3 regions of the Clostridium sp. BJN0013 genome follow, and region 1 is predicted to be linked to each of the others. Evidence: riboswitches for the same ligand, from Rfam matches in the RefSeq annotation. Region 1 holds a riboswitch; each other region holds the start of a gene.
The links. A riboswitch is a leader RNA that binds a small molecule or an ion and turns the genes downstream of it on or off. The one in region 1 is predicted to bind S-adenosylmethionine.
Positions count from the first base shown of each region.

Region 2: another riboswitch for S-adenosylmethionine. It lies ahead of AB3K27_RS17155 (methionine ABC transporter ATP-binding protein); the one in region 1 lies ahead of AB3K27_RS07695 (O-acetylhomoserine aminocarboxypropyltransferase/cysteine synthase family protein).
Region 3: another riboswitch for S-adenosylmethionine. It lies ahead of AB3K27_RS03680 (YbaK/EbsC family protein); the one in region 1 lies ahead of AB3K27_RS07695 (O-acetylhomoserine aminocarboxypropyltransferase/cysteine synthase family protein).

Region 1 is NZ_CP162495.1:1,506,779-1,510,060, reverse strand. Features, by position in the region: gene AB3K27_RS07700 (alpha/beta fold hydrolase) at 1-770, opposite strand, end outside; gene AB3K27_RS07695 (O-acetylhomoserine aminocarboxypropyltransferase/cysteine synthase family protein) at 807-2,105, opposite strand; SAM riboswitch class I at 2,301-2,408, opposite strand; gene AB3K27_RS07690 (Hsp20/alpha crystallin family protein) at 2,586-3,203, shown strand.
Region 2 is NZ_CP162495.1:3,304,618-3,307,899, reverse strand. Features, by position in the region: gene AB3K27_RS17165 (DUF4317 domain-containing protein) at 1-580, shown strand, start outside; partial or broken gene AB3K27_RS17160 (GPR1/FUN34/YaaH family transporter) at 587-781, opposite strand; SAM riboswitch class I at 925-1,029, shown strand; gene AB3K27_RS17155 (methionine ABC transporter ATP-binding protein) at 1,231-2,010, shown strand; gene AB3K27_RS17150 (methionine ABC transporter permease) at 2,007-2,675, shown strand; gene AB3K27_RS17145 (MetQ/NlpA family ABC transporter substrate-binding protein) at 2,701-3,282, shown strand, end outside.
Region 3 is NZ_CP162495.1:673,410-676,691, forward strand. Features, by position in the region: gene AB3K27_RS03670 (ISAs1 family transposase) at 1-703, shown strand, start outside; gene greA (transcription elongation factor GreA) at 898-1,362, shown strand; SAM riboswitch class I at 1,505-1,600, shown strand; gene AB3K27_RS03680 (YbaK/EbsC family protein) at 1,739-2,215, shown strand; gene AB3K27_RS03685 (DUF4912 domain-containing protein) at 2,378-2,836, shown strand; gene AB3K27_RS03690 (glycoside hydrolase family 57 protein) at 2,934-3,282, shown strand, end outside.

The sequences.
Region 1 (3,282 bases):
ATAGAAGGCTTGTGTATATCCTTTAAAGAATTAAATAAATCCTCAAAATAGCCAACCTTATATTCTACTGCGGCATAAGGAGAACTTAATGTATCTTCAAGCATTTTAGAATCACTTGTCAGCCAATCATAATCTGTTTTAGACGGTTGAAATTCATCATTAAAATGCTCAAAAAATATATTTGAAGCCTCAATACTCACAGCCTTTCTTCCAATCTTTTTTGCCTCTTTACTTGCTGTTTCAATTAATTCTGCTATTTTTTTTATGTGAATTGGGCCTGTAGTCCCAGAATATATGATTCCATTTACTTCACTGCCGTATTTATAGGCATATATTTGAGCTAAAACTGAACCTAAACTGTGGCCCAAGAGAAAATTTGGCAATGCCGGGTTCTGCCTTTTTATAATATCCGTCAATAATTTTATATCTTCAACCATCCAGTTTATTCCATCTTCTCCCATATATCCTGCATTTTCTGCATAGGATGGTTCATTTATGTCTCCTGCTGTTCTACCATGTCCACGTCCCTCATTAATATATACAATAAAACCAGCTTTAACCATCTCCTGGCTAAATTCTCTATAATAATCAGTAGTTTCTCCCATACCATGGGCCACTTGTATAACGCCATATATATCCTTACCTTTAGTTGGATACCACTTTTCAGTAAAAATATCCACCCCCTGAGCATCCTTATAAAAAAATGTTTCAGATATATATACAGTATTTGATTTCACAGTTGGAGTTACTTCTATATTATTTATACCCATATATATTACACCTCTGTATTTTTAAAATTACCTATTTCAGACTCTATCTAAAGCCTGCTGAAAATCTGCTATTATATCTTCAATATCTTCAATTCCTACAGACACCCTGATTAATTCAGGCGTCACTCCTGCCTCTCTTTGTTGTTCTTCCGATAATGCCAAATGGGTTGTACTTGCAGGATGGATTACATAGGTTCTTACATCACCTAAATTAACAACTATGGAAGCTAATTTTAAATTTTCTCCTAAAGTTTTTGCCGCTTCAATTCCCCCCTTTACCCCAAAAGTTAAAATTCCACTTGCTCCTCCATTTAAATATTTTTTTGCTCTTTCATATTCTGGATCCCATTCCAGATAGGGATATCTGACCCATTGAATTTTAGGATGATTTGAAAGGTATTTAGCTAAATTTAAAGCATTGTATGAATGTCTTTCCATTCTTAAATGTAAAGTTTCCAATCCCAGATTTGTTAAAAATGCATTAAATGGAGCTGGCGCCGCACCAAATTCTTCAACTAAATTGGTTCTTAATTTTCCTGAAAAAGCACGTTTTCCAAATTCATTGACAAATACCACATCATAGGGACCAGTTGGAGTGGTATAATCAGGAAATTTTCCATTTGCCCAATTAAAGTTTCCTCCATCAATAATTATTCCTCCAAGGGATACTGCATGCCCATCTGAGTATTTAGTAGTAGAATGAACCACTATATTTGCTCCATATTCAAATGGATTTATAAGATAAGGTGTTGCTATAGTATTATCAACAATAAATGGTATATCCAATTTTGTTGCCACAGAAGAAAATTTGTCAAAATCTAATACATTAAGTCCTGGATTTCCTATGGTTTCCCCAAATATCAGTTTAGTCTTTTCTGTTGCTGCCGCTAAAATTTCTTCTTCAGAAGCCACAGGATCCATAAAGGATACATTAATCCCTAACTTAGGTATAATTGTATTAAAAAGATTATATGTACCTCCATATAGATTTGAATTTGCAATAATGTGATCTCCTGAATTTGCAATATTTATTATGGAATAAACTACTGCTGATTGTCCCGATGCAGTAGCAATTGCTTCAACACCACCTTGTAATTCTACATATTTTTTTTCAAGTGCTGTCACCGTTGGATTTCCTACTCTTGTATACAGATATCCTCCTTGTTTATTTAATGCTGTTACATCTGCACTCACTGCTGCTACATTTGCCACTTCATCAAAACTGTCATATTTATATGATGTACTTTGAACTATTGAAACTACCCTGGGATCACCTGACTTAGGCGAATATCCTCCTTGTACTGCTTTTGTTCCTATTTTAAATTTTTCACTCATGAAAATCTCCTCTTTTCCTAATTTAGATATACTTTCATAAAGTACTATATAATGAAGAAGAGGCCAAATTCTACATATCATAGAGATTACACTTAAAAAACTCTATAATAGATAAAATTTGACCTCCAGTTTGTCTAGCCAATCAAATAAAAAAACTTCCTATAGAGAAACTATAGAAAGCTATATTAACCGTTTCTCTCATCTTTCAGGTTTAACCTGCTGGAATTAGCACCATTGATATATAAAAAATATTCAGGTTGCCGAGTATCATAGGGCCAGTCCCTCCACTACTCTCGATAAGAAATTTTCATTTAAATTTGTAGTTAATGATATACTTTTTTAGCCATTTTGTCAATAGTAAATTAATCCTTTAAGAATAAAGTTTTATATTACATGTATAAATTTTTATTTCTGAATAATTTTTCTCTTAATATGCAATAATAATTACTGTAAAAATTAAGAAAATTTAGGAGGTATACTATGATACAAATGAACACTAATACTTTAAATCAACAGGGAGTTAATGCACAACAGCTAAAATTTGTTCCAATGTCATCAAGCCATTTAAATTCATGTACTGCTTTTAACTACGGACTTCCCATGCAATCTGGAGTAAACAATTTTTATAATACTCCGCATGCCATGGAAACTCAAATGATAAACTGCGGAGCCAGTCCTCATCAAATGATTACGACACCATGTACTTTATCATACCAGGGTATTCAAATGGGAAGTGGAAATTTTAATAATATGATTTACCATCATCCAGTTATAAGAAGCATTATGGTTCAGCCTACAATAGATATCTCAGAAACATCCAGTGACATTATGATATCAGCATATGTATCAGATGCACCAGTAAATGATTTAAATCTCAATGTTAGCAATGATTCATTAACCATTTCAGGAACCTTGTTAAATGGAGATAATCAATTGGTATTGAATAGAACAGTTCCTCTCTCCACCAGTGTAAGAGCAGAAGCTGTAGAAGCTACTTTACAAAGTGGGGTTCTTGAGATCAGATTGCCAAAATCAGAAAAATTTAGTAGAACAATTCAAACTTGTCACAATACTGGCAATATAATGACAAGTAATTAATTCTATATGTACTTTTAGATATTTAAAAGAGTGCCCTACATAAAGAAAATTTCATTAAAAAAGTAAAATATATTAGAAA
Region 2 (3,282 bases), 1.8 Mb from region 1:
GGGATTTATGTTTCCAAGTTTTACATTTCAGTATGTAGATGTAAATAAGATAATTTATTATTCTTCAAAATCAAAGAACATAAATAATATTTTTGTAGAAGAGATATTAGAGTGTAATATTAAACCTACAGCTTTAGAAGAAAAGGAAAACTTTAATGTTATTTTAGGAACTGCATTGGGAGGAAAAATAAAACCTGACATAGTTCAGGATATATATGAAAGAATAAACGAAAAATTTGAAAGTCAGAAGGAAGAAGAACTTATTTTAGATATAAATGAAGTAACTAGAGTATTAGAGGAAAGCGGAGTGGAAAATACAGGAGTAGTTAAGAGTGCTTTTGAGGAAGTGTGTGGAGGAGATTATGAATTTAAGGTTAGAAATGTAATGCCAGATTTTAAGAGTAAATCTATAAAGATAGAAAATGAAAATACCAATATAACCATAAGTCCAAAAGATTTAAGTGCTGTAAAGCAGGTAGTTAACAAATTTGGAAAGAAGTGTTTGCTGATAGAACTTAAAGAGGATATGATTATAGATGGATTCAATTTGGAAACAGAGAAAATAGAAGAATATATTTAAAAGGGATGTATTTTGTCTTTTAGAATCATTAATACAAGCAAATAGTTGAGCAAAACCACCTAAAAATATTGCTCAGGGAATTACGAAAGAAGTGCCTTCAGTGATGCCAAGTTTCTGAGAGGAAGCTACTAAAGTTACAACAGCAAGTCCAAATAGCCCCAATGCAGATGGATTGCAGTTAGCGATTTTAATGTATTGAATTTAATTTTTTCTGCCCAAAGATAAATAAAATTATTCTATTTTCAGTAAATTAAAAGTTGTTAAATTTTATATTATAAAAATATTGACAATATACCTGAGCACTGATATACTAATTACTACAATATTAAATAATTAAATATCATAACTTATTAAGAGAGGCGGAGGGAAAGGCCCTATGAAGCCCGGCAACCAGCATTATGTAATGCATTGGTGCTAAATCCTGCAGCATTGTAGCTGAAAGATGAGGTAATCATTGAGGATGTAAACTCAGGGATTTACCCCCCTGAGTTTTTATAATTTAATCAATCTAAAAGTTGACCAGAAAAACTGGAGACTAAATCTTAACTTTATAAGTATAAGATTTAGTCTTTTTTGTTTTGATATATTTATTTAAATTAAAATAAGAAGTATATAGGTAAATGCTGGGTAAGGGGGTAAAGACCAATTATATGATAGATATAAGAAATTTAAATAAAACATTTAATACACCTAGGGGTAAAGTTGAAGTTTTGAAGGATATAAATCTTAAAGTTGAAAAAGGAGATATTTTTGGCATCATAGGATTTAGCGGAGCTGGAAAGTCTACTATGATACGATATTTGAACAGACTTGAAGAACCTACTTCTGGAAGTATATTTATTGGAAATAATGATATTACAGCTATGAATAAAGCTGAGCTTAGAGAAGCCAGAAAAAAAATTGGAATGATATTTCAAGATTTTAATTTATTTGATTCAATGAATGTATATAAAAATGTAGCTTTTCCTTTAAAAATAGCTGGTTATTCTGAAGAAAAAATAAAAAATAGAGTGTATGAAATATTGAATTTAGTGGAACTAAGTGATAAAGTGGACTTTTATCCTGCACAACTAAGTGGAGGTCAAAAGCAAAGAGTAGGTATAGCAAGGGCTCTAGCCAATGAACCAGATGTTTTGTTAAGTGATGAAGCTACTTCTGCCCTAGATCCACAAACCACTTATTCTATATTGGAACTTTTAAGAGATATAAATAAGAAACTGAATTTAACTATATTACTTATAACTCATGAATTAGATGTTATTAAATATATATGCAATAATATGGCAGTAATTGAAGATGGTAGTATCGTAGAAGCAGGAAGCACAAATTCAGTATTTTTAAATCCTAAAAGTAACACTGCAAAAAAATTTGTTAAAATAATGGCAAATCTCAGTGTGAATTCGGAATGTGTTGGAGGGGAGGTAATATGACTGATGATTTTAAAATATTTGTTCTAAAGGGATTATCAGAAACTATAGAAATGGTGATTATAGCTGGCAGTATAGCTTTACTTATAGGGATGCCACTTGGAATTATTCTTGTTGTTACTAAAAAAGGACATATTTTGGAGAATGAAAGGTTAAATAAGATATTAGCTACTATAGTAAATGCAATAAGATCTCTTCCTTCTATAATATTAATTGTAGTTTTACTGCCCTTATCTAGGTCAATTGTAGGGACTACACTTGGTATGAAGGCGGCTATTGTACCTATATCCATAGGAATATCACCTCTTTTGGCTAGAATTATTGAGACATCCATAGAACAAGTAGAATGGGGAAAAATTGAAGCAGCATTATCTATGGGAGCAAAACCATTTCAGATTATATCAAAGGTCTTAATACCGGAGGCACTTCCTTCCCTTATAAAGGGAATTACAATTTCAATTATATCTATTATTGAATTTACCACTATAGCTGGGGTCATAGGTGCAGGGGGATTAGGAAGTCTGGCAATACGTTTTGGTTATCAGAGATTTCGTGAGGATATAATGATAGCTACAGTAATATTATTAATTTTTTTAGTACAGTTTATACAGTTTTCAGGAGATCGCATTTCTAAACATGTAAATAAAAAGAGATATAAATTTGATTGATTATTTTTAAGGGGGATAAATCAATATGAAGAGAAAAAGTATAATATTTTTAGTTTTGGCGTTGGTTGTAGGATTATTTTCAGGTTGCAGCAATGGGAATGACTCAAAAAGTGCAGACAGTAAAAATGACAAGGTTGTGGTGAAAATAGGAGCAGCGGCAGTGCCACATGCAGAAATATTGAATCATATAAAACCTGCACTGGCAAAAGAGGGGATAGATTTACAAGTTATTGTTTTAGATAGCGAAGATGAGTTAAATCCAGCTTTACAGGAAAAACAAATAGATGCCAATTATTTTCAACATGTACCTTATTTAGAGTCTGTAACTAAAGAAAAAGGATATAATTTTGCAGTGGCTGGAAAAGTTCATGTGGAACCCATAGGTTTTTATTCTGATAAAATTAAATCTAAAGATGAACTTAAAGATGGCGCCAAGATTGCTATACCCAATAATCCTTCAAATGAATACAGAGCTTTAGCTCTTCTTGAAGCCCAAAAACTTATTAAATTAAAATCTGGAATATCTAATTATAATGCTACGCCTTCAGATATTGCAGATAATCCTAAAAATCTTCAATTTGTAGAAGTTGATGCAGCTCAGCTTCCA
Region 3 (3,282 bases), 830 kb from region 1:
TGGACAAAGTGCAGTGAAAGAAAAAGAAAATGAGATTTTAGCAATTCCTGAATTGTTAGATAGATTACAAATAAAAGGATATGTAGTAACAATAGATGCAATGGGAACACAAACTAAAATTGCTGAGAAAATAATAAAGAAAAAAGCTGACTACGTGTTAGCAGTAAAAGGGAACCAAGAAATACTGCATAATGATTTAATAACCTATTTTGAAGATGATGACTTTAGGGAAAAAATAATTAAAGATGGGAATTATAAAAAAACAGTTGAAAAGTCACATGGCCAAATTGAGATAAGGGAATATTATCAAACAAAGGACATTAAGTGGCTAACTAATAGGGAAAAATGGAAGAATCTTAAAAGTATAGGAATTGTAGAAAAAACTATAAAGAAGAAAGATAAAGAAAGTAAAGAAATACGTTATTATATAAGTAGTTTGGCCCCTGAAATAAACTTATTTGAAAAAGCTGTACGAGGTCATTGGGGAATAGAAATAATGCACTGGCATTTAGATGTTACATTTAAAGAGGATAGCATTAAAACAGTTGAAGAAACAGCAAATAAAAATATGAATATAATAAGAAAATGGGCATTATCTATATTAAAATTATTGGATATGGGAAAAAAGATGAGTTTAAAATTAAAAAGATTTTCAATCAATTGTAAACCTGATGAATATATAAGTAAAATTATGGAAATTTAGTTAACTCGTAATCTTACTTATGTAGTTATATATTTTCATGCGTTTGTCCTGTATTTGCTTTCACTTGTTATTTATTTTTATATACTTTATAATAAAATAGTAAAGTAAATAACTGTATGAAAGTTTTTAAGTCTATAGAAATTTGATGATTTCTAGAATAAAAACTTATAGAATTTAGAATGTAGGTGAGTTTTATGCAAGATGTAATTTTGACAGAAGCTGGTAAGAAAAAACTAGAGGAAGAATTAGAGTATTTAAAAACAGTAAAAAGAGTAGAGATTAAGGCTGCCTTAAAATCTGCCCGTGCCCAGGGAGACCTTAGTGAAAATGCTGATTATAGCGCAGCTAAAGAAGATCAATCTATGACTGAGACTAGAATACAAGAACTTGAATATCAACTTAAAAATGCTGTAATAATAGAGAGTTCATCGGAAACAGATGTGTTTGATATAAATAAAACTGCTTTAGTAAAATTTTATGATGTAGACGAAGTTGAAAAGGTTACCCTGGTAAGTTCTGTAGAATCAGATGTTAAGAATATGAAAATAAGTATAGAATCTCCTCTGGGAAAGGCTCTTTTTAGGCTGAAGGTAGGGGATAAGGCGACAGTAATATCACCTGATGGAAATTATGATGTAGGAGTAGAGAAATTACTATAATGGATATATTTTATAGCAGAATATTTTTTACTACGTAATTTCTAGGAGTTTATATAAAGCTCCTTTTTTGTGCCATTTTGATTATATTGAGGTTGACAAATATTTGTTGTTTTGTTATCATGTATAAAATTAAATAGTAAGATTCTTATTGCGAGAGACTGAGGGACTGGCCCTATGATGTCCAGCAACCTAATATTTAAGGTGCTAATTCCAGCAGGTATTACCTGAAAGATAAGAAGAAGTATGTAAAACCTCTTGTAGCTTATCTGCAAGAGGTTTTAAAAAATTAAAGTTTTAATTTTTAAAACCCATTGTGTAGTTAATGGTATTTAAGTGTATAGAATAAAAAATTTTAATAAAATTGAAGGAATTAAAGATGAGTGTAGAAAATGTGGTTAACTATTTTTTAAATAGAAATTTAGAGAGTCCCGTATTTAAACTTCCTGATAGTGGTGCTACTGTACAGCAGGCAGCGGAGACCATACATACAGACCCCAAATATATAGCAAAAACTCTAGCTTTTAAGCTTAAGGATGAAGATATACTAATAGTTATGAGAGGAGATTTAAGAGTTAGTAATAAAAAATTTAAAAAAGTCTTTAAAACTAAGGCTAAGATGTTAAGTCAGGATGAAGTTTTAGAGAATACAGGCCATCCTGTGGGGGGATTATGTCCTTTTGGTTTAAAAAATCCTTTAAAAGTGTATATAGATGTTTCTGTAGAAAATTTTCCGTATGTATATCCTGCAGCTGGTTCAAAGGAATTTGCTCTTAAGATAAACCCACAACAAATTAAAGAGCTGGTAGATGGGCAATGGATTGATGTATGCGAGGATGAATCAAGAGATTTTTAGATTCAGGTGGAGTTTACTCATAATGAATGCTTTTCTCCATCTGAACTTTAAAAGAATTTGTAAGCATAATATAATTTTAGGAAATATATTTCAATTTATAAGTGACATATTTGGAATTTATAGGTATAATATAGTTATTATTAATGAAGGGAGTGGAATTTATTGAGGGGTGATGAAAAGACTTCTTTAGTGCTTATGGTTCAAAATTCCCATAGAATATTTTGTTATTATAACATATCATCTATGACGGTGAAAGAATTTGAAGATAGATATGGAGAAGCACTGTGGAAAAACTCAAAACCAGTTATAAAAGTCTATTCTGTAGAAAATGGAATAGCTAATAATATAAAGACAATCTTTATAGACCCCTTTGCAGATAGCTGGTATATAGATATTGAAAAGGACGATATGGATCTTTTTGTAAAGCTGGGGAGGATTATATCAGGTAACAAATTTGTCGCATTTGCAGTTTCAAATACAGTAACAACTCCAAGGGATAGTAAGTCTTTAGACAGTTCTCTTTGTTTTTTGGATGTCTCTCAAAGTTATATATCTAATTCGAAAGAGGAATTTTCTGATAACTTTACAGAGGGGAAAAAAAAAATCGATATCCAGAATTAATATTTAAAGATGAAGGTGGATACAATGAATTTATAGATAAATATATGGAAGAGTTAGAGAATAAATATACTTTAACTTCTTCTAGAGGAGGTCTAAAATGACTAAAGGATATATTTCAATTATACTTCACAGTCATATGCCTTTTATAAGACATCCAGATTTAAAAGATCCACTAGAGGAAAGATGGCTATTTGAAGGTATCAGTGAATGTTATATACCTCTTATAGATGTATATGATAAACTCATAAAAGATCATATGGATTTTAAAATTACTATGTCTATAACGCCTACTTTAATGACCATGTTAGAAGATGAATATTTAAATAAAAGATATTTGGAATATCTAAGAAAGTCCATAGCTCTCTCTGAAAAGGAGATAAAGAGAACAAAATATAATAAAGAGCTTGCTATTCTTGCCCGGTTTTATAATGAGAGATTTTCCAGAA